DNA from 3 places in the Amycolatopsis sp. PSD-21 genome. Region 2 is predicted to be linked to each of the others. Evidence: riboswitches for the same ligand, from Rfam matches in the RefSeq annotation. Region 2 holds a riboswitch; each other region holds the start of a gene.
What was found. A riboswitch is a leader RNA that binds a small molecule or an ion and turns the genes downstream of it on or off. The one in region 2 is predicted to bind S-adenosylmethionine.
Positions count from the first base shown of each region.

Region 1: another riboswitch for S-adenosylmethionine. It lies ahead of ACZ1DY_RS37805 (methionine ABC transporter ATP-binding protein); the one in region 2 lies ahead of thrC (threonine synthase).
Region 3: another riboswitch for S-adenosylmethionine. It lies ahead of ACZ1DY_RS29880 (aminotransferase class V-fold PLP-dependent enzyme); the one in region 2 lies ahead of thrC (threonine synthase).

Region 1 is NZ_CM145712.1:8,039,670-8,049,098, reverse strand. Features, by position in the region: gene metG (methionine--tRNA ligase) at 1-738, shown strand, start outside; gene ACZ1DY_RS37830 (TatD family hydrolase) at 746-1,582, shown strand; gene ACZ1DY_RS37825 (transglycosylase family protein) at 1,996-3,375, shown strand; gene ACZ1DY_RS37820 (DUF222 domain-containing protein) at 3,434-4,441, opposite strand; gene ACZ1DY_RS37815 (GNAT family N-acetyltransferase) at 4,588-5,172, opposite strand; gene rsmA (16S rRNA (adenine(1518)-N(6)/adenine(1519)-N(6))-dimethyltransferase RsmA) at 5,213-6,049, shown strand; SAM riboswitch class I at 6,272-6,362, shown strand; gene ACZ1DY_RS37805 (methionine ABC transporter ATP-binding protein) at 6,575-7,585, shown strand; gene ACZ1DY_RS37800 (4-(cytidine 5'-diphospho)-2-C-methyl-D-erythritol kinase) at 7,706-8,671, shown strand; gene ACZ1DY_RS37795 (ABC-F family ATP-binding cassette domain-containing protein) at 8,739-9,429, shown strand, end outside.
Region 2 is NZ_CM145712.1:2,417,617-2,427,045, reverse strand. Features, by position in the region: gene ACZ1DY_RS11765 (EamA family transporter) at 1-652, opposite strand, end outside; gene rpsT (30S ribosomal protein S20) at 984-1,244, shown strand; gene holA (DNA polymerase III subunit delta) at 1,297-2,280, opposite strand; SAM riboswitch class I at 2,416-2,548, shown strand; gene thrC (threonine synthase) at 2,562-3,827, shown strand; gene ACZ1DY_RS11745 (ComEC/Rec2 family competence protein) at 3,845-6,250, opposite strand; gene ACZ1DY_RS11740 (ComEA family DNA-binding protein) at 6,247-6,969, opposite strand; gene ACZ1DY_RS11735 (DegV family protein) at 7,115-7,960, opposite strand; gene octT (diglucosylglycerate octanoyltransferase) at 7,971-8,696, opposite strand; gene ACZ1DY_RS11725 (histidine phosphatase family protein) at 8,699-9,313, opposite strand; gene rsfS (ribosome silencing factor) at 9,310-9,429, opposite strand, start outside.
Region 3 is NZ_CM145712.1:6,397,249-6,406,677, forward strand. Features, by position in the region: gene ACZ1DY_RS29865 (RluA family pseudouridine synthase) at 1-434, opposite strand, end outside; gene lspA (signal peptidase II) at 431-994, opposite strand; gene ACZ1DY_RS29875 (hypothetical protein) at 1,019-1,621, opposite strand; gene ACZ1DY_RS29880 (aminotransferase class V-fold PLP-dependent enzyme) at 1,641-2,996, opposite strand; SAM riboswitch class IV at 3,029-3,143, opposite strand; gene ACZ1DY_RS29885 (M23 family metallopeptidase) at 3,272-3,955, opposite strand; gene ACZ1DY_RS29890 (potassium/proton antiporter) at 4,087-5,565, opposite strand; gene ACZ1DY_RS29895 (ArsR/SmtB family transcription factor) at 5,678-6,361, opposite strand; gene ACZ1DY_RS29900 (penicillin-binding transpeptidase domain-containing protein) at 6,405-8,006, opposite strand; gene ileS (isoleucine--tRNA ligase) at 8,205-9,429, opposite strand, start outside.

The DNA.
Region 1 (9,429 bases), 3.8 Mb from region 2:
CGCGGCACGGTCATCTACGTCCACGACTTCCTGCGCGATTTCGGCCCGGACACACTGCGGTACTTCATCTCGGTCGCGGGGCCCGAGACCCAGGACACGGACTTCACCTGGGACGAATTCGTTCGCCGGACCAACTTCGAGTTGGCCAACGAGTGGGGCAACCTCGTCAACCGGTCCATCTCGATGGCCCACAAGAACGTCGGGGCCATTCCTCGTCCCGACGCCCCCACGGCCGCCGACGAGGAGCTCAAGGAGCTCTCCCGTAAGGCGTTCGACACCGCCGGCGCCCACTTGCAGCGGTCACGGTTCAAGGCCGCCGCGAGCGAGGCCATGCGCGTGGTCACCGCCGCGAACCGGTACCTGTCGGACCAGGAGCCCTGGAAGCTCAAGGACGACCCCGCCCGGCGCGACAGCGTTCTCCACACGGCTCTGCAGGTCGTCTCGGACGCCAACACGCTGCTGACCCCCTTCCTGCCCCACTCGGCGCAGAAGGTGCACGAGGCGCTCGGTGGCACCGGCGTCTGGGCGGCCCAGCCCGAGCTTCAGGAAGTCGAGGACCTCGACATCCCTGGCCGGATCAACCCCATCCTCACCGGGGATTACAAGGCCGAGCAGGCGCGCTGGAAGTCTGTGCCGATCGAGGTCGGCAAGCCGCTGGAGAAGCCGACCCCGCTGTTCGCCAAGCTGGACCCGGAACTCGGCGAGACCGGTCCCGAATGGGCCCCGATCTCGAAGTGATCAGCTGATGGGTGCGGAGAAGAAGGAACTGCCGCCGATCCCGGACAGGTTGCCGGTTTCGGTGGTGGACGCGCATACCCACCTCGACGCGTGCGGCGCGGTCACCGCGGCTGATGTGACAGCCATGGTCGACCGCGCCGAACGCGCCGGTGTCTCCCGGGTCATCACCGTCGCGGACGATCTCGCGGCCGCTCGCTGGGCCGCGCAAGCGTCCACTTGGGACCCGCGGGTCTGGGCCGCCGTCGCGATCCATCCCACGCGTACCAAGGATTTCGGCGAGCCCGAGAAATCCGAAGTGGAGCGTCTCGCCAACGAGTCCAGAGTGGTCGCGGTCGGCGAGACCGGCCTCGACTACTACTGGGACTACTCGTCCCACGACGCGCAGCAGGACGCCTTCCGGTGGCATATCGATCTCGCCAAGCGGATCGGCAAACCGCTGATGATCCACGATCGAGACGCCCACGACGACGTCCTCCGGATCCTGGAGGAAGAAGGCGCGCCCGAGCAGGTCGTCTTCCACTGTTTCTCCGGAGACGAGCACATCGCGCGCCGGTGCGTCGACGCGGGATACGTGCTTTCGTTCGCCGGCACGGTCAGCTTCCGTAACGCTCGCGGGCTCCACGAGGCGGCACGGATCGTCCCTGCGGACCAGTACCTCGTCGAAACGGACGCTCCGTTCCTGACCCCGCATCCGTTCCGCGGACGTTCGAACGAGCCCTACTGCGCCGCCTACACGGTTCGGCACCTCGCCTCGCTCAGGGGCGAGGCCGTACACGAGGTGGCCGAATCGGTGCGAACGACCGCAGAGCGGGTCTTCGGATTGCCGTCAGTCACAACCGGTTGAACGGATTGCGACATTAGTGATCAGCAATGGTCCACTCTGATGAGTGACCAACGTCACGACACTCCGGGCGGTGTTTGCGCAACCCGGCGAGGTTCGTTACTGTCCCGTGATCGTGCCGGTCGGGACCCGCTCAAGCGGTTTCCGGCTGTTACGCCCACAGTCACGTCAGTGCACGTCGGGGAAGCGGAACCAGGAGAGGTACGGCCTGGAACCGTGACGATGGCGCTGGCTGCGGGTGTCGGACTTCTAGAGGTGTGCCGAAGCGCGCATCGAGACGAAGGACGTAGTGGAGTGGTTGTCGAGCTCCTCGACGTCTTGGGAAAGGGAACGACCCAGTGACTGGTAGCAGTAGGCAGGATGGCTCGCGCCTCGGCGCAGAGACGAACACCTTCGCTTCCGCCGGTTCGGTTGCCGTGCTCGACCGCGACACGCAGTACGGCGAGCTGGACTACTCCGACGATCCGCGCATCACCCACCAGGACGTCCTGGCCGCGCTCGGCCCCGACGCCGACATGCTGATGGCCGAGATCGACGTCGACGTCGACGAGCTGATCCGCCTCATCAGCGCCGAGACCACCATGCTCCCGCCGATCGTCATCCCGGACGAGCTGGCCGAGGACCGCACCGCGGGCGCGCCGATGAAGGCCGCGACCAAGGACGAGGTCATCGCGAACTCGACCCGGGTCTGGAAGAAGCGTTTCCTCAAGGGAACCGTCATGGCGGTGCTGCTCACCCTCGGTGGTGGCGGCGCGGCCGCGATGGCGATGAACAAGAGCGTCACGCTCGACGTCGACGGCAAGCAGCAGACCGTTCACAGCTTCGGCGACACCGTCGGTGAGGTCCTCGAAGACGCCGGCCTCTCCGTCGGCGCGCACGACTCGCTCTCGCCCTCGCCTCAGGCCGAGGTGGGCGACGGCGGCGTCATCAAGCTGGAGCGCGGTCGCAAGCTGAACCTGATCGTCGACGGCGCGCCTCAGCAGGAATCCTGGGTCCGCGCGACCAACCTCGGCGAAGCGCTGAACCAGCTCGGTCGCGCCGACCTCGCCAAGGCCGGCACCTGGACTTCGCTCCCGCAGAACGGCGAGCTGCCCCTCGAAGGCGCCACCGTCGAGGTCAAGACCCTCAAGAACGTCACGGTCTACGACGGCGCGAACGAACCGCGCAAGGTCCAGACCAACTCCGTCACCACCAAGGAATTCCTCGGTGAGCTCCGGATGACCCTCGGCCCGGACGACGAGGCCGTCGGCGGTCTCGACGTCAAGCTGGTCGACGGCGCCGAGGTCCACATCAGCCGGACCGGCGTCACCATGGTCAAGCAGAACGAGGAAATCGCGCCGCCCGAGCAGAAGGTCGACGACCCGGACCTCGAAAAGGGCAAGACCAAGGTCGAGGACCCGGGCACCCCGGGCCAGAAGACCGTGACCTACAAGGTCACCAAGCGCAACGGCAAAGAGGTCGGCCGCGAGAAGGTCTCGGAAGAGGTCATCACCGAGGCCAAGCCCAAGATCGTCAAGGTCGGTACCAAGAAGCCCGCCGACCCGGTCATCGGGGACGCCGGCGCCTGGGACCGCATCGCGCAGTGCGAGTCGACCGGGAACTGGTCCGCCAACACCGGGAACGGCTACTACGGTGGCCTGCAGTTCAACAAGAGCACCTGGGACGCCTACGGCGGCGACCAGTACGCCGCGTACCCGCACCAGGCCAGCAAGGCCCAGCAGATCGCTGTCGCCGAGAAGGTCCGCGAGGACCGTGGCGGCTACGGCGCTTGGCCGCACTGTGGCAAGAAGGCCTGACGCGAGATCATTCCCCTTTCCTGAAGGTCACCGTGTGGGTTCGCCCGCAATGTGGCCTTCAGGCCGTTAGGGGCTTGGGTGGCTGAGCCGGGTTCCCGGCCCTCGGTCTGGAGAATCTCGCCCACCAGCGCGCGGTCCGTATGTGGGCCACGTTCCTGGCCGGTTGCCGAAGCCCTCCTCCGCCGCGGGGCGGGCTTTGGGGGCCCTGAGGCGGCGTCTGGACGGGCAGGGGACGGCTGGCGGGCTCCGTGGCCGGCTCGGCAGCCTGAGACTGCTCGCTGACCCGTTCCGAGCTCTGCCGGGGCACGGGGATGTCCGGGTCGCTTTCCGCGAGCTCGACGATCTCCGCGAACGCGTCGCCGCGACGCTCTGCCGGCGAACGGTCGTCGGCTTCCTTGTCAGGGGTCGGATAGGCCCGAGGCACCAGGAGCGCGTTCAGGCGGGCGCCCGTCTCGGCATCGAGGTCGCCGCGCATGTCCCAGCGGCCGGTTCGTTTCTGGCGCAACCAGAACTCGCTCCGCCGCCTTTGCGGAGCGGGGTCGTCTTTGGGTTTTCCATCCGGGTCGTGTTCTGCGAGCAGCTCCGTGCCCGCGACCGTGACGTCGCGCGGTCTCGCGACGCCGGCGAGTTCGACCAAGCTCTTCTCGGCCTCGAGCCGTGCGCTCGCCGTGACGTGCTCGGGCAGCTTCTTCATGACCGTGACGATCCGGTCGATACTGGCCTCGGCCAACGCGCCGGTGGTGGCCGCGGTGCCGGTCAGGGGCGCGACGGGGTCGATCGACGTGCCGTCGCGCGCCCGTCTCGAATTGAGCGCCAGCGCTCTGCCGGTCACTCTTTGAGCCTCTGCCCGAGGCACCCGGGCCACATGTTCGTAGAAGACGGCGATCGAGTTGTATCCGTAGAGGTCCCGGACACCACGTGACTCGATCTCGGCCAGGATCTGGCCGACCTCGGCGACAAGACGTCGCCCTTCGCGTAGCCGAGTCCGCAACTCGTCGAGAAGCAGTTCGGCGTCGCCTTCCGGCAGGTTGAGCGGGAAGGCCTTGGGAATGTTTGTGCTGGTCATCCCTCGATTGTCGAGGCAGATTCGAACGAATGCACGGTATCGATCGGGTGGATGATCATCACGCTCCGGCTGTGCCGACCTGCGCCGATCACCCTTGAGTGGGATACGTGTCGCTTGGGAAAAGCCATCCGGATGGTGGGGTCGGATCAGGCCGGCCCCATGCCTGAGCGATGCCTCCGGTCCCACTCCTCGCGGAGCACCCCGTAGACGACGGCGTCATGGACGCCGCCGGACCAGCGCCGGGCGCGCCGGAACCGGCCTTCTTCGACGAACCCGAGCCGCCGCCCGACGGCGATCATCCCCGGGTTCCCCGAGAACGTGGCGAAGTCCAGGCGGAGCGTGTCGGTGCGGGCGAACAAGTAGGTCGTCCACATGCGCAAGGCCTCGGTGCCGAACCCGCCGCCCCAAAACCGTTCGTCGTAGATGACCAGCCCCATCCGCCGCCAGTCGGTCTCCCTGCTTTCCCAATACCAGCTGACCCGGCCGATCAATCTTCCGTCGCTCAGGTCGCATACGGCGAGGCTGGTGCGGGGATCGGGCGGCTCGGCCTTGATCGTGGTGAGTTCGCGCGCCGTGGATTCGACGGCGGCCGTGGTCGGGGTGCCGAAATAGGGTCCGTTCGTTTCGTGCCAGGGCCGCGCGGGATCGAGTAGGTCGAGGAGCGGCCCGAGGTCGGAAGGGCGCCAGTCGCGCAGCCGGACTTTTTCACCATCGAGTACGACGTCGTCCACCGGCCAATCGTGGCTTACCGGGCCTGGTTACGATCGTCGGGTGACTGAACTGCTCGGTCCTGCGGAAATCAGGGCGCTGGCGGCCGAGCTGGACGTACGTCCGACCAAGAAGCTCGGCCAGAACTTCGTGCACGATCCCAACACGGTGCGCCGCATCGTCGACCTCTCGGGGATCGGCGAAGGGGACGTCGTCCTGGAGGTCGGGCCGGGCCTCGGCTCGCTGACACTCGGACTGCTCGCGACCGGCGCCGAGGTCGTCGCGGTCGAAATCGATCCCGTGCTGGCGGGACGGCTGCCGAGCACCGTGGCCGAGCGAGGCGGGGCCGAAAGGCTGACGGTCGTCGGCGCGGACGCGTTGCGGATCACCGCGGACGATCTGCCCGCACGGCCGACGGCGCTCGTCGCGAACCTGCCGTACAACGTCGCCGTTCCCGTCGTGCTCCACCTGCTCGCCGAACTGCCGTCGCTGACCAGTGGTCTCGTAATGGTCCAGACCGAGGTCGCGGACAGGATGGCGGCGGGTCCGGGAAGCCGGACTTACGGCGTGCCCAGCGTCAAGCTCGCCTGGTACGGGAAGACGCGCAAGGTCGCCGCGGTGCCCCGGGCGGTGTTCTGGCCTGTTCCGAACGTCGACTCCGCCTTGGTCGCCTTCGAACGGGGCGACGTGGTGTCGTCCGTGGAACGGGAGCGGCTGTTCGCGGTCGTCGACGCCGCCTTCTCGCAACGGCGGAAGACCTTGCGGGCCGCGTTGGCGTCTTGGGCCGGTTCCGCCGAACGCGCGGGGGAACTGCTCGAAAAGGCGGGTATCGACCCGAAAACCCGCGGGGAGCAGCTGGACGTCCATCAGTTCGCCCGGATCGCCGCGGCTGCCGGCTGACCACCTGGCGCAGGTGTGACCGGGGCCGCGCGACCGCGTGGTTCCTCCTCTCGATCCGGCGCGGGCGAACCTTGTCTTAGCAGGCAGCGCGCCTGCCGCAGGCCGGATACGCCTGTCGGCATCCCATAATATGGGCGGCCAATCCTGTATGATGGACGCGACCAGACGTGTGATCTGCGCCTACGCGCTTGCTTTCATCCAGTGGGATCGGTTTTACTCAGTGAGCCATCCCGAGCGACTGAGAGACCTGGCTCGCCGAAGTCGCAGCAACCACCCTCCACAGGGCAGGTGCTACAGCCAGGACCGATGGAGGCTGTGCCTAATGAACAGGGTCACCCACCCGCTCCTGCTGACCAGGCGACGTGTCGTCGATGAAGGTCGCCGCACGGTAAGTGCGTGTCGACGCTCCACCGTTACTGCCTGAGTTCTTTCCCTTACCTCTGAATCCGTCCGTTTCCCGGACGGTCACTCGGTGACGGTTGGCGCGCTCGAAAGAAGTAGCGCCCCATTTGCATGGAGCCTTTCGTGATCACTGTCGAAAACCTGTCCAAGTCCTTTCCCCTCAACGGAAATCCCGTCGTCGCACTGCGCGATGTGAGCGTGGACATCCAAGCTGGCTCGCTGTTCGGAGTCGTCGGTCCGGCGGGCTCCGGCAAATCGACCCTCGCTCGTTGCATCGGTCTCCAGGAGCGTCCCGACCGCGGCGTCGTCCGTCTCGACGGCCTCAACACCGGGACCCTCGACGGACGCCGTCTCCGCGAAATCCGGCGCCAGGTCGGAGTCGTGAGCACCAAGCCGGAGCTGCTCGCCGAGCGCACCATCGCCGGCAACATCGCTTCGCCGCTCGAACAGCTCGGCCTCGACGGCCCGCAGCGCCGTAACCGGGTCGGCAACCTGCTCGATCTGGTCGGGCTCACCCCCCGTGCTGGGCAGCGACCGGGCGACCTGTCCGAGGGCCAGCTGCGCCGGGTGGCCATCGCCAAGGCGCTGGCCGCCGGACCGTCCGTGCTCCTGGCCGACGACCCGACGGCGGGCGTGCAGCCCGAGGAGTCCGGCGCGGTCCTGACCGTGCTCGACCGTGCGCGCGCCGAGCTCGGCGTCACGGTGCTGCTCACCACGCCCGACGCGGGTGTGGTCCGCCGTGTCTGCGACGACGTCGCGGTGCTGGAGGCCGGCGCGGTCATCGAACGCGGAACCGTGCTCGACCTGATCTCCGACCCGAACAGCCGGACCGCGCAGGCGCTGCTTCCCGCGATCGAAACCGGGCGGGCGCAGGCCTCGAAGTACGACCGCGCGGTGGACGTCGTGCTCGTCGGCTTCGCCTCGGTCGGTGCGCTGCTGCCGGAGGCCGCCGGTCGCTTCGACGTCGAGCTCGCCACCATCGGGGGCGGCCTGACCCGGATCGGAGACACTCCGGTCGGCCGGTTCCGCCTCGGGGTGCGCGGTGAGCGCGCGGACGCCGCGCTCGCCTGGATCGCCGAACGTGGCGGCCACGTGACCCACCCGGTCCGCGGACCGCAGGGTGTCGCCGCCTGATTTCTCTCCGAACGGGCCGCTCAGGACGAACTGCGTCCGGGGCGGCCCGTTCGCGTCTGCCCCCTCCGTTCTCTTTCTCCTGGTGGCAGCGCAAGTGGAGCGGCCACGTAGGCTTGAGGCGTGCTCGCCGTCGTACCGCCCCCAGTAACCGTCAGGGTTCCCGCCAAGGTCAACCTGCACCTGTCGGTCGGTGACGTACGCCCGGACGGTTACCACGAGCTGGTGACCGTGTTCCAGGCGCTTTCCCTGACCGACGAGGTGACCGTCGCGGTCACCGAAGACCCCGGCGTCGAGGTCTACGGCGAAGGTGAAGGTTCCGTGCCGACAGGAGCCAACAACCTCGCCTGGAAAGCGGCGCAGGCGCTGGCGGCCCATGTCGGCAAGGCGGATGGCGAGTCCAAGGTCAGAGTGGTGCTGCGCAAGGGCATCCCGGTCGCGGGCGGGATGGCCGGTGGCAGCGCCGACGCGGCCGCGACCTTGGTCGGGCTCGCGTCGCTTTGGAAGCTCGACATTTCCCGGGACGAGCTGGCGGGTATCGCCGCGAAGCTCGGCAGCGATGTTCCTTTCGCGCTTTACGGCGGGACAGCGCTGGGCACCGGCCGGGGCGAGCAGCTGGTGCCCGTCTTGTCGAGGCACACCTTCCACTGGGTCTTGGCGTTCGACCAGCGTGGGCTTTCGACTCCGAGGGTGTTCGGCGAGCTGGACAAGTTGCGTGAAGAGGGCAGCCCGCCGCGGATCGGCTCACACACCCCGGTGGTGGAGGCGCTGGCCTCCGGCGACCCGCGGCAGTTGGCGCTGCTTCTCGGCAATGACCTGCAGGCGGCCGCTGTCTCACTGCGTCCGGGGCTGCGCCGCACATTGCGGGCGGGAGTCAACGCGGGTGCGCTCGCCGGCACCGTGTCCGGGTCCGGGCCGACCTGCGCTTTTCTGTGCGCGGACGCCCAGTCGGCCGTCGAGGTCGCCGCGGAACTGTCCGGCGCCGGTGTCTGTCGCACGGTGCGTGTCGCGCACGGGCCGGTCCCCGGAGCCCGGCTGGTCGGCGGGGACGACGCGCCGCGGCCGTCGCCGCCTCGGGTGCACGCATAAGGGTGTCCGAAATGGACATCGACCAATTCGTTGTGGTGCGAGCTTTTTGGAAAGGATCGGCTGAGGCATGGCCAACTTGGTCAACCTGGAGTCGGTGAGCAAGTCCTTCGGGGTGCGCCCGCTGCTCGACGGTGTTTCGCTCGGTGTGGCGGAGGGGCAGCGTATCGGTGTCGTCGGTCTCAACGGGGGCGGGAAGACGACGCTGCTGGAGGTCCTCGCGGGGATCAGCGAGCCGGACACGGGACGTGTCAGTCAGGTCCGGGGTCTGCGGATGGCCGTGGTCACTCAGCGGACCGAACTTCCCGACGGCAGCACGGTCGGAGATGTCGTGCTGGAACGCTACGGCGCGGAGCACGAGTGGGCCGCTGACGCGCGTGTCCGGTCCATTATGGATGGTCTGGGTATCACCGCTCTCGGCGTCGACAAGGAGACGGCGAACCTGTCGGGGGGCGAACGCCGCCGGGTGGCGCTGGCCGCCGCCCTCACCGGTGAACTGGACCTCGTGGTCCTCGACGAGCCGACCAACCATCTCGACGTCGAAGGTGTGCGCTGGCTCGCGGATCACCTGCTCAACCGCAAGATCGCGGTCGTGGTCGTCACGCACGACCGGTGGTTCCTCGACACGGTCGCGAGTCTGACCTGGGAGGTCACGAACGGTCGTGTCGAGCAGTACGAAGGTGGTTACGCGGACTGGATCTTCGCGCGCGCCGAGCGGGCGAGGCTGGCGGCGACGGCAGAAGAGAAGCGGCAGAACCTCG
Region 2 (9,429 bases):
CACGGTCCTTCAGCGCGTACGGCGTCATGAGGACGCTCTGCACGATCGCGCCGGTTCCGAAGTAGACGATCGGCGGGACCCCGAGACCCGTGACCGAATGCGCATCCCACAGGGTGTAAGCGGCGATCGTGAGACCGGTCAGCAGTCCGTAGATCAGGCCTTTGCGACGGGCGACACGATCGGCGGCGTCGGCATGCGCCGGCGCCCGCCCTGACCCGATCACCAGCACCCCGGCGACGACGAGGAACGCGCCCACCAGGCCGAGCACGCCCGGCCGCTCGCCGAGCAACACGACGGCCGCGAGCACCGAGATCAGCGGCCCGGTACCGCGAGCGACCGGATAGACGACGGAGAGGTCGCCGACGGCGTAGCCCCGCTGGAGGACGACCCCGTAGGTGACGTGGAACACCGCGGTGACCACCGCGGCGAACAACCAGGTCCACTGTGGACGTTGCGGCTCCACGGCCAGCGAGACGGCCATGACGGGGACGAGCAGGACAGCGGACAGGCTGTAGTAAGCCCAGACGAACCGGGCTCCACCACGACGGATCCGCTTGGCCGCGAGATTCCAGCCCGCGTGGATGACGGCGGCGATGACGACGAAGGACAGGGCGGTGGCGTTCACGACGGACCTTTCACGTTTTCCGCGCATGCGGAAAACACCGGTCCTCCAGGCTTTTGTCCCGTCAGATGAACGGCGGCGCTTCCGGCCCCGCCGATGGTGCCGCTCGGACCTGTCCCGTCTGCCCTGATTGTGTGTTTCCCGAGCGGGCAGGCGGCGGAACCCTAGGCACTACGCTCCGCACCGTACCTCAAGCCCTCGTCCCGAGGTGGCCGCGAGCCACCCCTGGACGGCTGTTAAGCTTGCCTTTCACCGTCGTGTGGCATTCCGTCATGGAGGAAACCCGCGCGCTCTCACGAGTACGCAGGGCCGGTCACAGCGCGGCGGTGAAACCACCGAGAGATTCAAGAGGAGCGCCCCCGTGGCCAACATCAAGTCGCAGATCAAGCGCATCACCACCAACGAGAAGGCGCGTCAGCGCAACCAGGCGATCCGGTCCTCGGTGAAGACCGCGATCCGCAAGTTCCGTGAGGCCGCCGACGCCGGCGACAAGGCCAAGGCCCTGGAGCTGCAGAAGGACGCGGCCAAGAAGCTGGACAAGGCCGTGACCAAGGGCGTTCTCCACGCCAACCAGGCCGCCAACAAGAAGTCCGCGCTGGCGAAGCGCGCGAACTCTCTCTGATCGGCTTTCGAAGGGCCCCGGCGACGCGAGTCGCCGGGGCCCTTCGCCGTGTTCAGCGGCTTGTACCGTGGGCGTCGACGACCTCCAGGACGGCACGCTCCAACGCGTACTCCGGGTTGGCCGCGACTCCCTTGACCTCGGCGTTGAGCCGGGCGACCACCCGCATCGCGGTGGCGAGCCCGTCCTGGCCCCAGCCGCGGGCCTGTCCCTGCGCCTTGCGCACCTTCCACGGCGGCATGCCCAGCTCACCCGCCATCTGGTTCGGGTTGCCGCGACCGGCACCGGACACCCGCGCGATCGTCCGGACGGCGTCGGCGAGGGCGTCCGCGACCAGCACGTGCGGCACGCCCAGCTGCATCGCCCAGCGCAGCGACTCCAGCGCCGCCGCCTTGTCCCCGGCGACGGCCTTCTCCGCCACGGCGAACCCGTTCACGTCCGCGCGACCCCGGTGATAGCGCCGGACCGCCTGCTCGTCGACCGCTCCGCCGGCGTCCGCGACCAGCTGGGTCGCGGCCGACGACAGTTCACGCAGATCCGAGCCGACCGCGTCGATCAGCGCGAGCACCGCCGCACCGTCGATCTTCCCGCCGACCCGGCGGACCTCGTTGCGGACAAAGGATTCCCGCTCGGCGGGCTTGGTCAGTTTCGGGCACTCGACGACCTCCGCACCGGCCTTCTTCAAGGCGGTGGGGAGCCCCTTCGCGGCCTTGCTCCGGCCACCTCCGCTGTGCACGACGACGAGCACGATGCCGTCGGCGGGGGCCTTGACGTAGGCCATCACCCCGTCGGCGAGCTCCTGCGAGATGTCGTGCGCGGATTCGAGGACGATCACCCTCCCTTCGGCGAACAGGGAGGGGCTGACCATCTCCGCGAGTGCCGGGACTGTGAGGTCCGACACCCGGATCCGGGTGAGATCCGACGTCGGATCGGCCGCTTTGGCCGCGTCCGAAGCGCTGCGGACCGCGCGTTCGATCAGCAGCTCTTCCTCACCGAGAACCAGGACCAGCGGCGATGGGGCGGAAGCTTGCGTCGTCACGGTGACGATCCTGCCACTCCTCCTCTCGTGTGCTTTGTCCGGTGATGTGTTGCGGGCACGGTGGCCCCACCTGAGCCTCATGTCGTACGGTGTTGGCGAGGCGACGCGATCACACGCGTGCCGACAATCGAATACCGCTCATCCAGAGGGGCAGAGGGAACGGCCCGATGAAGCCCCGGCAACCGGCGTCAGCCTGTCATTCCGCGATCGCGGGATAGCTGACGAACACGGTGCCAATTCCGGCCCGCCATGGCGGGGCAGATGAGGAAAGGAACCTCGCGATGACCGCAACCCTCGGCACGACCTCCACCACCAAGACCCCGGATCTCGGACCGGCCGTCGAACTGGTGTCGAAGGAAGAGGGACACCGGCAGCCGCTCGCCCCCGAATTCGTTTCCGCCGAGGACTTCTCGCCGCTCGAAGTCGCCTACGACTTCGGCCGCGTGCGCCGCGAGGACATCGAAGCCGGACCGAAGAACATCTGGCGCTACAAGAAACTCCTTCCCGTTCCCTCGAACGTCGAAGAGATCCCCAACACCGAACCCGGCGCCACCCGGCTCATCCAGGCCGACAGGCTCGCGAAAGCCTTGGGCGTCAAGAAGGTCTGGGTCAAGGACGACACCGGCAACCCCACTCACTCGTTCAAGGACCGCGTGGTCGCCGTCGCTTTGGCGGCCGCGCGCGAGTTCGGGTTCGACGTGCTCGCCTGTCCCTCGACCGGCAACCTGGCCAACGCCGTCGCCGCCGCGGCGGCCCGCGCCGGCTGGCGGTCGGTCGTGCTGATCCCGAAGACCCTGGAACGCGCCAAGATCCTCACCACCGCCGTGTACGACGGTGACCTGATCGCGGTCGACGGCAACTACGACGACGTGAACCGGCTCGCCACCCAGCTCGCCGCCGAGCAGGAGAGCTGGGCGTTCGTCAATGTGAACGTCCGGCCCTACTACTCGGAAGGCTCCAAGACGCTGGCCTTCGAGGTCGCCGAACAGCTCGGCTGGCGGCTTCCCTCCCAGATCGTGGTGCCGATCGCCTCCGGTTCCCAGCTCACCAAGGTGGACAAGGGTTTCCGCGAGTTCGGACAGCTCGGCCTCGTCGACGAGACTCCGTACAAGGTGTTCGGCGCGCAGGCCACCGGCTGCTCCCCCGTCTCGGCGGCCTTCCGCGCCGGGCACGACGTCGTCCAGCCGGTCAAGCCGGACACGATCGCCCGGTCGCTGGCGATCGGGAACCCGGCCGACGGCCCCTACGTCCTCGACGTGGTCAACCGCACCGGCGGTGCGATCGAAGACGTCACCGACGAAGAGGTCGTCGAGGGCATCCGGCTGCTCGCCCGCACCGAAGGCATCTTCACCGAGACCGCCGGCGGCGTCACCGTCGCGACGGCCAAGAAGCTCATCGAAACCGGCAAGCTCAACCCGGACGAGGAGATCGTCCTGCTGATCACCGGTGACGGGCTCAAGACCCTCGACGCCGTCGAGGACAAGATCGGCCCGAAGGCCACCGTCAGCGCCTCGGCCGACGCGGTCCGCGAGGCTCTGGGCATCTGAGTTCCCGACGGCCCGCCTCAAGAACGAGGCGGGCCGCGGGGCTCGCCCCGGCGCACCAGGGCGAGGCCTCGCGCGTCGGCGACGACAGCGGTGTCGCCGTCCGTGTCCGTCCTGGCGACCGACGCGCCGATGGCCACCAGATTGTCCAAAGTGGACTTGTTCGGATGTCCGTAGGTGTTTCCGGCGCCGACGCTCACCAACGCCGCCCGCGGCGCGACGGCGTTGAGGAAATCCGGTGCCGTGTAACGGCTTCCGTGGTGCGGGACCTTCAGGATCTCGGCACCCAGTTCGGCGCCCTCGGCCATCAGGTCGGTCTGCGCCGCGAGCTCGATGTCGCCCGTCAGCAGCACCCGGCCCGCCGAGGTCCCGGCGCGCAGGACGACCGAGCCGTTGTTGATCACCGTGCCGTCCTGTTCGCGGACCGATCGACTGGTGACGTACCGCGGCCCCAGTACGTCCAGTGACAGCCCCGGCCAGTCCAGCCGTTGCCCGATCTCCAGCTCCAGCAAGGGAATCCCGCGGCGCGCGGTCTCGTCCGCGACCTGCTGCCACGCCCAGGCGGGAGCCCGGCCGGGGCCGACGGCGACCGCCCCGACCGACCTGCCCTCGAAGACGGATTCGAGACCGCCGATGTGGTCGGCGTGCAGATGACTCAGCACGATCAACGGCACCCGGTCGACGCCGAGCCTGCTCAGGCATTCGTCGACCGGCCCCGGCTCCGGCCCGGTGTCGACCAGGACCGCCCGCCCTTGCTCACCTGTGGCGAGGGCGACGGCATCACCCTGCCCGACGTCGCAGGCGACGGCACTCCACGACGCCGGCGGCCATGCCGGAGCAAGCACTCGCACCGGCACGAAGACGAGCAGTCCGACGGCCAACGCGACCGCCAGGAGGATCCTGGCGTGCCGCAGCCGGATGGCGACGAGCAGGACGATGAGCAATCCGGCCGCCAGTAACCCGCCCCACCAGCCATCCGGCCAGTCCAGGACCGCTCCCGGCGCACGGGCGCCGTGGCGGGCCACGGTGATGAGCCAGCTCGCCTCGGGTTCGGTCAGGCGGACCAGCAGAGTTCCCGCCGACGGCCACCACGGGCCGACGACGGTGGCGAGCACACCGAACACGGTGGCCGGGGCGACCACCGGCGCGGCGAGCACGTTGGTCACCACCGAGACGAGACTGACCGATCCCGCCATACCCGCGATGACCGGCGTCGTCACCACGAACGCGGCCAGCGGGATGGTCAGCCCCTCGGCGTAGCCTGCCGGAACACCGCGTCCGACCAGCCATTCCGCCCACCTCGGCGCCAGCAGTACCAGCCCGGCCGTGGCCAGCACCGAAAGCGCGAACCCGAAGTCGGCGGCCATCGCGGGGTCGGCCACGACGAGCCCCGCCACCGCGAACGCCAGCGCGGGCAGCGCCGAACCCCGGCGCCCCAGTGCCAGCGCCAGCAGCCCGACCGCCCCCATCACCCCGGCGCGAAGCACGCTGGGCGCGGGCCCGGCGAGGACCACGAACCCGGCGAGCCCCGCGGCGGCCGCGGCGGCGGAAGTCCGCGGCCCGACCCGGAGCACCCTCAGCAGGAGGAGGATCGAGCCGCAGACGATCGCCACGTTCCCACCGCTCACGGCCATCAGGTGGGACATGCCGGAGTCCGTGAACTCGCGTTCGACCCTCGGGGACAGTGTGCTCGTGTCCCCCACGACCAGCCCGGGCACGAGACCGGCCTGCTCCTCCGGGAGGACGGCGCACAGCTCCCGGAGCCCGGCGCGCAGCGATTCCGCGGCTCGCTGCCACCAAGGCTCCGGCCCGAGGGCGGACGGCGGGCCTCGCACCGAGAGGACCGCGACCGTCAGTTCGGCCCCCTTCGACGGCGCGAGCCGCCCCGAGGCGGTGACCTGCTGCCCGGGCAACAGGCCGGTCCACCCCTCGGCGGGAGCGAGCAGGAGGATCCGGCCGGCCGAATCCACCACCCGTTCACCCGTCACCGCGGTGTCCACCGTCGCGGCGATGACCACCAGGCGGGTGCCTGCCCGGCGATCGGCGTATCCGGCACCGCGGACCGGACGTGGCCGCTCGGTGACCACCACCCTCGTGGTGACGTCACTCCCCCGTGCGGCGGCGGCACGGAGGTCGTCGTACTCGGCGGCCCGGATCCGCAGCGCCACCGGACCGGCGGTGAGCACGCCGAGGACGGCCAGGGCACCCAGGCCCGCCACCCACCGGGACGCCGTCCGGCGGGCGCGGACACCGGCGGCGATCGCGAGCACCACGGCGGCCGCACCGCAGAGCATCGTGATCCACCAGCCGCCCAACAACCCGGAAAGAGTGCCGAGCCAGGCAGTCATCGCGGCCGGTATCAGCCGCAGGTCCTGCCCTCGCCACGACGCGGTGTCCACTTCGGACGGATCGGCGGACGGGTTCATCCGACGGACACCAATTCCCGGACCTTCTTGAACTTGCTTTCGCCGATCCCTTCTACGTCACGGAGTTGCTCGACGCTGGTGAACCCGCCGTGCCCGGACCGCCAGTCGACGATGCGTTTCGCCATCACTTCGCCGACCCCGGGCAGGGTGTCGAGTTGCTCGGCCGTGGCCGAATTCAGGTCGAGCTTCCCCGGCGGTGCCGCCGTTCCCGCCGCGGCGGGAACGGGGACGCCGACGGCCACCTGCTCGCCGTCGGTGAGCCGCCGGGCCAGATTCACTCCGGTCAGATCCGTTCCGGGCTGTGCCCCACCGGCCGCCGTGAGGGCATCGGCGACCCGTGCGCCCGGAGGGACCGTGACCAGGCCGGGTTTGAGGACCCGGCCGACGACGCTGATCACCAGAGGCGCCTTGCCCGCCGCGGCGGGGACGTCTCCGGCGGCCTTCGCCGACGGCAGGGGCGGCGGGGTCTCCGCCCCCGGCCGGTGTCCGAACAAGGCGATCGCGCCGGTCACGATCACGGCCACCGCGATCAGCACGGCCGCCACGACGAACCACCGCCGGTTCACCGGGATCCCGTCCGCCGTGAACCGGGCGGGCACCCAGCGGCGGACGAGCCTGCCCGCGGGCGGGCCCTGGGTGGGCGACGACAGCTGCGCTGCCAGCCACGCCAGCCTGGCGTTGACGGAGGGTCCCGATGTACGGGCGGTTTGGTCGAACACGTGAACGACGCTACGGAGCGGGAGTGGCGGGCGGCAGTGGTGATTCCCGAGGCTGTGGACAAGTGGGGTGTTGTGGACAACTCGGCCGCGGCCGCGCCCTGTTCACCGGTTTCCGTCGGGGAGGCGTGGGAGGCTTGCCGGTTTTCTAACCGGCTCGCTGGATCACGACGCCGAGCACACCGGGGCCGGTGTGGGCCCCGATGACGGCGCCGATCTCCGAGACCACGCACCCGTCCGGGCAGTTGATGGATTCCTCGAGCCGGTTGGCCAGTTCGACGGCGCGCTCGGGGGAAGCCAGGTGGTGGACGGCGATGTCGGCGAGCCCGCCTTCGGCCGCTTTCACGGCGAGTTCGACCAGGCGCGCCACCGCGCGATTCATCGTCCGCACCTTCTCCAACGGCTGGATCCGGCCTTCGGACATGTGGAGCACGGGTTTCACCGCGAGCGCCGTGCCGAGCAGGGCGGCCGCCGGGCCGATCCGCCCGCCGCGGCGCAGGTATTCGAGGGTTTCGACGGCGAACAAGGTCTCCGAGCGGCTCACCGCGTCGACCGCGGCGGCCTCCACCTCAGCGGGTTCCGCCCCGTCAGCGGCGGCACTCGCCGCGCGCAGAGCGGCGAAGCCGAGTCCCATCGCGGTGCTGCGCGAATCGACCACGCGCACCTTGTCCGGCCCGACCTCCTGGGCCGCGAGCACCGCGGCCTCCCAGGTGCCGGACAACTCCCGGGACAGATGCACCGACACGACGGCGTCCGCGCCCTCGGCCAGCGCGGCCCGGAACTCCTTGACGAATTCGGCGGGCGTCGGCCGGGACGTCGTCACGAGTCTGCGTTTGCCGAGCGCCTCGGCCAGGGCGGCGGGGCCCATTTCGAGGCCGTCGAGGAAAACGACGCCGTCCACGAGGACGTGCAGCGGGACCACCCGGATCCCGTTCCGTTCGGCGAAGCCTTCCGGCAGGTGGGCGGTGGAATCCGTGACTACGGCGACCGACACGGCAGTCAGCCTACGTTGCCGCGGGGCGGAGCACCGGGGCCATCAGGCGGGCCATTTCCGCGCCGACGGCGGCATGTCCCTCCCACCCCCAGTGCATTCCGTCCGGATTGCCCCGCCCGCTCAGCACGTGGTCGCCGACGACGGCTTCGAGATCCAGCAGCGGGACGTCCGCGCGACGGCCCCAGTCGGCGAGGGCGGCGGCGGCACCGGCGCGGGCGGTGTGGACGCGGCCGTACGAGTCGGATCGATGCACGGAGGGCAGCATGCCGAAGATCGGCAGCTCCGGTCGCAGCGTGCGCAAAGCCCCCACAGCGGTGTCGAGATACTGGACGGTGAGCTTCGACGGCAGGACCACCGGGCGCCCCCGGAGGGCGATCGCGAGCCGCGGTTGAGCGGCTAGATACGCCTTGCGCACCACGCGCCGCAGCGGGTCGGGCCGCAGATAGCGGAGACCGGTGCGCAGGTAGGTGGGCAGCGGCGAGGGCAGGGTGTCCATGCTGCCGACGGCCAGCACGACGGCGTCGACGTGATGCAGATCGGCCCAGACCCGCGGATCACCGATCAACGACCACCAGGCGTCGCGGGCGGTCCAGCCGAACCCCGCGACGAGGTCCGCGACGCCACCGAGCGCTTCGGCGGCGATGTTGGGCCACAGACGCGCGTCGTCGGCGGCGTGCGGGCCATCCGGGCCGTGGAAGCTGAGGGAATCGCCGAACACCAGCAGGCGCGGGGCCATGGTCAGCCGGTGATGCCCGCGTTGTAGGCGGCCAGCCGCCAGTTGCCGTCTCGCCTGGTCAGCTCGACCCAGTGACAGTTCGCGATCCCGCCCAGCGAAGGCCAGGACGGGACCGGCAGGCCGAGCAGTTTCGCGGTCAGCGCGATGATCAGGCCGCCGTGCGTGGCCAGCAGTACCGCGTCGCCGGCGTCGGAATTGGGCCGGTCGAGGTCCGCGACGACCTCCATCGCGCGTTCGGCGACCTCGACCCGCGACTCGCCGCCGGGCGGTGCCCAGGTCGCGTCGACGCGCCAGCGCGCGCGTTCCCCTGGGTACGCCTCGTCGACCTGCTGGCCGGTGAAGCCCTGCCATTCACCCAGATGGGTTTCCCGGAGGCGCTTGTCGATCCGCAGCGGGACGCCGATGGCCTCGGTGAGCACGGTGGCCGTGTCGGTGGCGCGGCGCAGATCCGAGGCGATCACCAGATCCGGCGAGAACCGGGCGAGCGCGGGCACGGCGAACCTGGCCTGGTTCCAGCCGACCGGTGTCAACGCGGAGTCCAGATGCCCCTGCATCCGGCCTGCCGCGTTGTAGTCGGTCTCGCCGTGGCGCCAGAGCACCAGCCGCCGCGGGCTCACGAGGCGCCTTGCGCGTCGGCGGGGTCCTCCTCGGCGGGTGTCTCCAGACCGGCGACCTCGATCCGCGGGCAGTCCTTCCAGAGCCGCTCGAGACCGTAGAAGGAGCGTTCCTCCTG
Region 3 (9,429 bases), 4.0 Mb from region 2:
ACGCCGGTGGTGCCGGCGTCCAGCCGGTGCACGACGCCCTGACGCTCGGCGGCGCCCGAAGTCGCGATGCGCAGCCCGGCGGCGGCGAGCCCGCCGACGACGGTCGGCCCGGTCCAGCCGGGGCTCGGGTGCACGGCGACGCCGACCGGCTTCGAGATCACCACGATGTCGTCGTCGTCATGCAGGATCTTCATGCCTTCGACGGGTTCCGCGACGACCTCGACGGCCGACGCGGGATCGGGCAGCGTCACTTCGAGCAGTCCGCCTGCGGTCAGCCGGTCCGATTTCCCGGCGGGCCTGCCATCGAGGAAGATCTCGCCGGATTCGGCCAGCTCCGCCACGACGGTGCGGGAAAGCCCCAGCAGTTTCGCCAGCCCCGCGTCGACGCGCATACCGTCGAGCCCGTCGGGAACGGGCAACATCCGCGCGCTCATTCGCTCGCCGCTTTCTTCTTGTCCTTGGTGGATGTTCCGTCGTAGTCCTTGCCCAGCAAGGAAAGGATCACGATGAGCACACCGCCGACGCAGATCGCGGAGTCGGCGACGTTGAAGATCGCCCAGCCCTGCCCGTTCGGCGCGAACGCGGAGATCATGTCGACCACGTGCCCCTGCAGCGGCCCGGGCGCACGGAAGATCCGGTCGGTCAGGTTGCCGAGCGCGCCGGCCAGCACCAGGCCGAGGCCGATCGCCCAGCCGGTCGAGCGCAGCCGCCGGGCCAGCCAGACGATGACGATCACGACGGCGATCGCGACCAGCGCGAGCACCCAGGTCAGCCCGGTGGCCATCGAGAAGGCGGCGCCGGGGTTGCGCACCAGCTGGAAGTACACGAGCCCGCCGAGGAACTCGACCGGCTGCTTGCCCTCCAGCGTGGACACGGCGATCTGCTTCGTGAGGAGGTCGATCCCCCACAGCACCGCGGCGACGGCGAACACCACGGCGACGCGCTTCTTGGGCAGCGGGGGCGACGGTGGCGCCGTTTCGGGCTCAGTACTCACCGCCCCATTGTCCACTGAGCGTGTTCAGGACTCCCCGGCGGCTGTCTTCGGCCTGCTCAGCAGCGCCGCGAACGCACCGGCGAGCACGACCAGCGACGAAAGCACGAGCGCGAGCTGCCCTTGGGCGAGCACGACCGCGCAGAGCACGAACGCCGCGGCCACGACGAGCACCAGCACACTGCGCTCCAGCCACGCGAGCCCCGCCAGGCCGAGTGTCAGCAGGATCGCGCTCCGGGTGTCGCCGTCGAGATCGAATTCCCAGTAGCCGACCAGATCCGCCAGCACGATGGCGACCAGTCCGCCGAGCGCGATCGCGGCGACCTTCCACCAGCGCAGGGTCTTCGTCCGGAAGGCGTAGAACAGCACCGTGCCGAGGTAGACCGCGAGGACGGCGAACAGCCAGCTGTCGTTCCGGCCGGCGATGTCGAACGACGCGTCCAGTGCGGCCACGTTCGCGCGGCTCATCTCGACCCCGTACAAGCCCACGTACCCGAACGAATGTCGTTCACCGGCGGGCGCATACGCGAACCAGCCCCCGGACCACATTCCGCCGAAAGCCACCACCAGCAGCTGGGCGAAACCCAGCAACGCCAGCGGAAACCAGTAACGCGGTCGCTCGTTCCCCATACAGGGTGAGGGTAGTGGGTCAGGCGCAGAACGGAGGAAGCTCCCGCGGATCGTTCTCCGGCACCCAGCGGCCCTCCGGCTTCTCGTACTGCCAGCGCGCGCCGCGGGCGACGATCTGGCGCAGCGCCAGGACGATCCGGTCCACGTGCTCGGTGGTGCTGCCGAGGCCGAGGCTGACCCGCACGGCCTGCTGCCCCGTCGAACCGGCCACGGCGATGAGCCGCTTCGTCGCCACGTGCGCGCAGAACGCGCCGTCCCGCACGCCGATTCCGTACTCCGCCGAAAGGACCGCGGCGAGCCAGCCCGGGTCGAAGCCGTCGACGACGAAGCTGAGCGTGCCGACCCGGTCGACCGGCGCGTCGAACAGCCGCAGTTCGGCGAATCCGGGGATGGCGGCGAGGCCGCGGCGCAGGCGCGCCAGCAGTTCCTCCTCGTGGGCGACGATCCCGTCCCAGTTCGCGGCCAGGGTCTCGCAGGCGACGCCGAGCGCGTAGACGCCGACGGTGTTGGGGGAACCTGCTTCGTGCCGCTCGGGACCGGAGTTCCAGACCACGCCGAGGTTTTCGGACTCACGGTTGACGAGCTTCGTCGCGCCACCGCCGGCGAGGTACGGCTGGGCCGCGCACAGCCAGTCGGCGCGGCCGATCAGCGCGCCGGCACCGAAAGGCGCGTACAGCTTGTGGCCCGACAGCGCGACGTAGTCGACGTCCAGTTCGCGCACCGAGATCTTCCGGTGCGGCGCGAGCTGTGCCGCGTCGAGCGCGATCCGGGCGCCGTGTCGCCGCGCGACGGCCGCGATCTCCTTGACCGGCAACAGTTCCCCGGTCACGTTGGACGCGCCGGTGAGCACCACCAGCCGCGGTCCCTGCGGGCAGTCCGCAAGCGCTTCGTCCACAGCGGACACCGCGGCGAGCCGGGTCCGCGGGGTTTCGATCCGGCGGACGTTCGGTCCCTTCCACGGCAGCAGCGCGGCGTGGTGCTCGGTGTCGAACACGATGACCGACGTGTGCTTCGGCAGGCTGCGCGCGAGAAGGTTGAAGGAATCGGTGGTGTTGCGGGTGAACACGACGGTGTCGGTCGATCGCGCGTCGACGAAGTCGCGCAGGATTCCGCGCGTGCGCTCGTAAAGCTTGGTCGAAACCTGCGAAGCGAACCCGGCGCCGCGGTGCACGCTGGCGTACCAGGGCAGGAATTCGTCGACCGCGGCACGCACCTTGTCCAGACACGGGGCGCTCGCCGCGTGATCGAGGTTGGCGTAGCCGATGTCGCCGCCGGTGACCAGCGGAACCCGCAGATCGGCGCACGCGACCGCCGGGATCTGGTGCGTGGCAACGACTTCAGCGGGGGCGTTCGTGCGTTCGAGAGCGAGGGTCATCGTCATCCTCCGGGCCAGGGGACCCGGCGAGGATCCCGCGCTTGCCCGCCGCACCACGCGACGAGCCAGGTCCTCACCCGGGGCACCCCACCGCGGAAGGAGGGTTGCCGGTCAGCTAGCCGGGGCTTGACGCTGACACTCGTGACCTACGGACGAAGTTAGCGGATGGGCGGGCGATCGAGCCAGCCCTCGTCCGCATCTTGAGACGCCGCTCACGTGTTCCGCAAGCGGGAAGAACCGCTGCCCGGCGCCGCGCCGCGCCGGGCAACGGCAGGTCAGACCCGGAATCGGCCGGGCAGCGGGACGGTCGAGCGGGAGGAGACCTCGGTCGCGGTGCCGGAGTACTGATCGGTGCCCGCGGTGAACTGCCAGCCGCCGAAGGTCTTGCCGTCGACGGCTTCGCCGTAGGCCTCGGCGACCTTGGTCGAGACCTCGTCGTAGGACAGGCCGTTCCAGTTGCCCGCGCCGACCCCGAAGTCGCGCGAGTCGCCGCCCTGCGCGGCGGCCGTCGGCAGGGTCCACAGGGTGAAGTGCACGTGCGCGCCGGTGCTGCTGCCACCGCAGGGCAGCGCGTTGCCGGTCCGGCCGAGAGCGTCGCCCGGGGCGACCTTCTGGCCGTCGGTGACCGAAATGCCCTCCAGGTGGTAGTACCCGGTCCGCCAGCCGCCGTCGTGGTCGACGGTCACCCAGTCGCCGCCGGAGCAGTGCTGGATCCGGACCGTGCCGGCCAGCGGGGCTCGAACGGTCTTGTCGCCCGGACTGAAGTCGATGGCGTTCTTCACTCCGGACGTGCCGTTGTCCGAGTGGATCCCCGCCGAGTAGACCGACTGGCCAGTGTCGAAGGGCAGCCCGAAGGCGGGGAAAGCGCCGGCCGCAGTAGCCGTCGGGGCGGCGAGAACCACTCCGACGAGTGCCAAAGTGGCCCCCAGACCAGCGAACCGCGCAGGAAGCTTCGTCACCTTGCGTACTCCTTACCCCGTGACACTCACCCATTCGATGGAGTCGATTGCGGGGAAAGTAATCCAAAAGGAGTACAAATGGGAAGAAGTTTCTGAGATCAACCGACGAACAGCTGGTGCCGGTTCGTGACCTACTGGCCGGATTCGCCCTTCCACCTGGCGAGGCGGCCCGCGCGGTCGACGGCCCGCAGGCGTCGTTCGGCCGCGTCACGGGCTTCGGCGGTGGTCACGACGAGTAACTGGTCGCGCTCCTGGAGCCGAGTGTTCTTGTTCGGAGTGAAGCCGGAGCCGTCGCGGACGAGCAGGCTGATCGTCGCCCCCACCGGCAGGCGCAGCTCGGCCAGGTACACGCCGTGCATCTTCGATCCGGTGTTGATCCGGACCTGCAGGAGTTCCGCGCCCATCTCGTCGAGCGGCGCGGAGTCGACGTCGATCTCGTGCGCCTCGGCGTGCTGGGCCAGCCCGAGGATTCTCGCGAGCGGGGTCAGCGTGGCCCCTTGGAGCAGCGTCAGCACGATGACCAGCACGAATACCGCGTCGACCAGTTCCTGCGCGCCCGGCACCCCGGACGACAGCGGGATCAGCGCGAGCACGATCGGGACCGCCCCGCGCAGCCCGGCCCAGGACAGGAACACCTGTTCTCGCCAGGGGATCTTGAACGGCAGCGCCGACAGCAGCACCGACAGGGGGCGGGCGAGCAGCAGCACGACCGCGCCCGCGACCAGGCCCTGGATGAGGCTTTCGAAGATCCTGCTCGGCGAGGCGAACAGGCCGAGCAACACGAACAGGCCGATCTGCGCGAGCCAGCCGAGCCCTTCGGCGAAGGACAGCGTGTCCGACCGGTGCGGCAGCTTCGAGTTGCCCAGCACGAGGGCCGCGACGTAGGTGGCGAGCAGGCCCGACGCGTGGGCGAGCTGCCCGCTCGAATACGCCACGACGCAGACCGCGACCGTGGCCAGCGGGTACAGACCGGTGGCGGGAAGCGCCGCCCGGCGCAGCGCGAACGCCCCGCCCCAGCCGAAGGCCAGGCCGATCACCAGCCCGGCGGCGAGTTCGTAGACCACCAGCAGCGGCAGCGACCAGTCGATGGTCGTCCCCTCGGCGAGGACGACGACGGCGATGTAGGCCGGGGCGTCGTTGATCCCCGACTCGATCTCCAGCGCGCCGACGAGCCGCTTGCCGATCCCCGCGGATCTCAGCACCGAGAAGACCGCGGCGGCGTCGGTCGAGGCCAGTACCGCGCCCCACAGCAGCGCCATCCGCCAGTCCAGGCCCAGTAACCAGTGCAGGGCGGCGCCGGTGACCGCGATGCTCACCACCACGGCCACTGTGGACAGTGCGATTCCGATGCCCAGCGAGGGTTTCACGGCCGACCAGCGGGTGGTGAGGCCACCTTCGGACAGGATCATCACCAGCGCGGCGAGGCCGAGCGACTGGGTGAGCTCGGGGTTGTCGTACTGGATGCCGAACCCGGCTTCGCCGAGCAGGACCCCCATCCCCAGGTACAGCAGCAGCGAGGGAAGGCCGACCCGGATCGACACCCGGACGGCGATCACGGCGACGAGCAGCACGGCGCCGCCGGTGCCGAGGATGAGCGGGAGTTGCTCCATGTCGCCTCCCGTTCCGGTCGCCGTGAGGGCTCCAGAATAGTGAGGCGGTGATCGTCACACGTTCGTGTACCGGTCGGAAAGCGCCCGGACAACCTGTGTTACAGACTGTCCACTAGGGACTGCGCAGGGCCACCAGGTCGACACCGAGTGCCGCGAACGGCTTTTCCGCCGCGGGCAGGACCTTCACCGCGCGGTTGCCCTCACAGGACAACCAGCCGGCGCTCACACCGTGAGACAGTAACGCCGCAGGCACCCGGCCCGCCAGATGATCACGCCGGACCGTCCAATCCAGACAGTCGCGCAGCATCGGGCGGCGGCCGTCGTCGATCTCCACCCCGAGCGCGCCGAGTACTTCCCGGCCGCGATCGGTCAGGGTCAGGCCGCCGGCGTCGTCGATCAGCCCGGCGGCGAGCATTCCGTCCCGCAGCGCGACCCCGACCGTCCCGGCGAGGTGGTCGTAGCAGGTCCTGGCGAACTCGAGCCGCTTCACCCGCACCGACGACCGAAGCCCCTTCACCGGCCGGTGTTCGGCGTGCTGCGCCAGATGCTCGATCAGCTCCGCCACCCGGGGGTCGGCTATCCGGACGTAACTGTGCCTCCCTTGCTTGACCCGCACGACGAAACCGGCCTCGGTCAGCTTCGTCACGTGCTCGCTCGCCGTCGACGCGGCCACGTCGGCCGCGCCGGCCAGCTCGGTCACCGTCCAGGCACGCCCGTCGAGCAGCGCGAGACACATCGACGCGCGGCTCGGATCGGCGAGCACGGCCGCGACCTCGGCCAGGGCGATCGTCTCCATGCGTCCACCGTAGAAGACCCACGGTTCGGCGACCGCCGAAGCGTCAGCCCGCCAGGAACTTCGCCGCCAGCTGCACCGCGGGTTTGGAGTCGTTGGAACCTTCGAGCATGACGGCGAACGCCACGTCCCCGCGATAGCCGACGAACCAGCCGTTGGCGTCCGCGCCCGAGCCGAATTGCGCCGTCCCGGTCTTGCCGAAGACCGCTCCGCTGCCCTTCAACGCCTTCGCGGTCCCTGTCGTGCAGACCTCGCGCATCATCGCGCGGACCTGGTTCAGCACCCCGGCGGGCGGGGCCTGGTACCCGACGTTGACCTTGGTCTCCAGACCCTGCCACAGCTTCGGGACCACCGGCTTCCCCGTGGCGACCGTCGCGGCCATGAGCGCCGCGCCAAGCGGGCTGACCTGCACCCTGCCCTGTCCGATCCCGGCTTCGACCTGCTCGTCACCGCCGGCGGACGGCTCCACCTTCCCGGCCTCGGTCGACAGCCCCGGGATCTCGAAGTCGGCGTTGAGGCCGAGCTGGCTCGCGGCCTTGGCAAGACCGTCCGCGGGCAGCTGCTTGGCGAGCCGCCCGAAGGTCGTGTTGCACGACGCGGCGAACGCCGTCTTCAGCGAGACGGTCCCCAGGTCGAACCCGTTGTCGTTCTTGAGCGTGCGGGTGCCGATCTGCTCACTGCCCGGGCAGGCCAGCGGAGACTCGGCGGTGACGCCGCCCTGCTGCAACGCCGCGGTCGCCGTGGCGATCTTGAAGGCCGACCCCGGCGAGTACAGGCCGTTGAGGGCCTTCGGCTGGTTCCCGGCGGCGCCGTTCTGCGCGACCGCCAGCAGTTCGCCCGAGGTCTTCATCGCGACGATGATCGCCGGCCCTTGGAAGCCGTCGACGGCTTTCTGGGCGGCGGTCTGGGAGGCCACGCTCAACGTCGAAACCAACGGCTTGTCCGTCTCGGCCGCCTGTCCGAAGAGCGTCTCGACCGGTTTTCCGGAGGCGTCCACGCGAGACACGGTGACAGTTGCTCCGGTGCCGCTGTTCTCCCCGGAGGCGACCTTGGACAACGCCCCCTGCAGGATCGGCGCGACACCCGACGCGTCACCGCCGACGAGGGCCTTGCCGTCGCGGTCGGTCACGACCGGTTTGGCCGAAACCGGCGCGACGGCGAGCCGCTGCCCGGCTTCGAGCTTCGGGTGGATCGCCGACATCGCCCAGCGGACGACCCATTTCCCGGCGTTGCGCACCAGGTCCAGCTTGCCTTCGTACTTCCAGACGCTGCCGCCGGCGAACGTCCACGCGGCGTGGAAGGTGGCCGACGTCGAGGGCGCGTCACCCGGCGTCGTCGGGACCTCGCCGAGGGACGTCTTGACCGAGGCCCCGCCGAGGGCGTTGCGCGTCCCGGTCAGCGCGGCCGTGGCCGCCGCCGGGTCGTCGACCGGGGCGGTGGTCAGGTCACCTGTGTCGAACAGCCGCAGAAACCGGGTGGCGACCTGGGCGGGGCTGTCCTGCGCGTTCGCGGTGGACTCCCCCGGCCCGCCTCCGGAGGCCGCGGGCGCCCGGTCCTCCTTGACCAGCAGCACCACCGCGGCCACCACGATGGCGACGACCGCCAGCGCGGCGCCGATCAGGATGCCTCTTTTCCGGGCAGGACTCATGGATTCGCTCTCCCCCATACGGCGCGCCCCTCGCGCGCCCCCGGGCGCCAGCCTGCCGATTTCCCCCGCGCAAGGCGCGCTTCGGACGGGAAAGCGGCTGATCCGAATCCTTTTCGTGATCCCGGTGATCGGGAATTCCAGGAAAGGCCCCTTCATCGCGGATTTGCGATGAAGGGGCCTTTCCTGTCACCCGCGAGGTCAGGCCTTGGCGACCGCCACGGTCACCTTGGTGCCCTCCCCGACCGTCCCGGCCGAGCCGTCGGCGACGTCGCCGTAGGCCACCGACGTCGCCAGCGTCTCCGAAGCGACGAACTCCTCGTGCGTCTTCGCCGCCGTGACCACGTCTTCCGGCGCGTCGACCGTCAGCGCGATCCGGTCGGCGACGTCGAGCCCGGCGTCACGGCGGGCCTGCTGCACGACCCGGACCAGGTCACGGGCCAGCCCCTCGGCCGCCAGCTCGTCGGTCACCTCGGTGTCGAGCAGCACCAGCCCGGCGCCGCCGGGCAGTTCCGCCGCCGCGCCGCCGCCCTTGGCGACGAGACGCCGGTCGTACTCGCCTTCGACGAGCTCGATCCCGGCCGCCACGACGGCGCCGCTCTCCGACGTCGTCCACTCGCCGGCCTTGACGGCCTTGATCACCGTCTGGACGTCCTTGCCGAGCCGCGGCCCGGCGGCGCGGGCGTTCACCGCGACCTCGAAACCGCCGTGCGCGGCGACGTCCGTGGTCAGCTCGACGGATTTGACGTTGACCTCGTCGCGCAGGATGTCGGTGAACTCGCGCAGCGACTCCGCCTCGTGCGCGGCGACGACCAGCTTGGCCAGCGGCAACCGCACCCGCAGCTTGTTCGACTTCCGCAGCGAGAGCGCCGAAGACGCCACCTGGCGCACCCGGTCCATCGCCGTCACCAGCGCCGCGTCGGCGGGCAGGTCGAGCGCGTTCGGCCAGTCGGTCAGGTGTACCGAACGGCCGCCGGTCAGCCCGCGCCAGACGACCTCGGTCGTCAGCGGCAGCAGCGGCGCCACCACCCGCGACGTCACCTCCAGCACGGTGTGCAGGGTGTCGATCGCGTCCTGCTCGCCCGCCCAGAACCGGTCGCGCGACCGGCGCACGTACCAGTTCGTCAGCACCTCGAGGAAGTCACGGACGGTCGAACAAGCGCCTGCGACGTCGTAGGTGTCGAGCGCGTGCTCGACGTCGGTCACCAGTTCGTGCGTCTTCGCCAGCACGTACCGGTCGAGGACGTGCTTCGAATCCGTGCGCCACTGCCCTTCCACGCCCTCGGCGTTCGCGTAGAGCGCGAGGAAGTAGTACGAGTTCCACAGCGGCAGCACGGCCTGGCGGACGGCGTCGCGGATGCCCTTGTCGGTGACGACCAGGTTCCCGCCGCGCAGGATCGGGCTCGCCATCAGGTACCAGCGCATC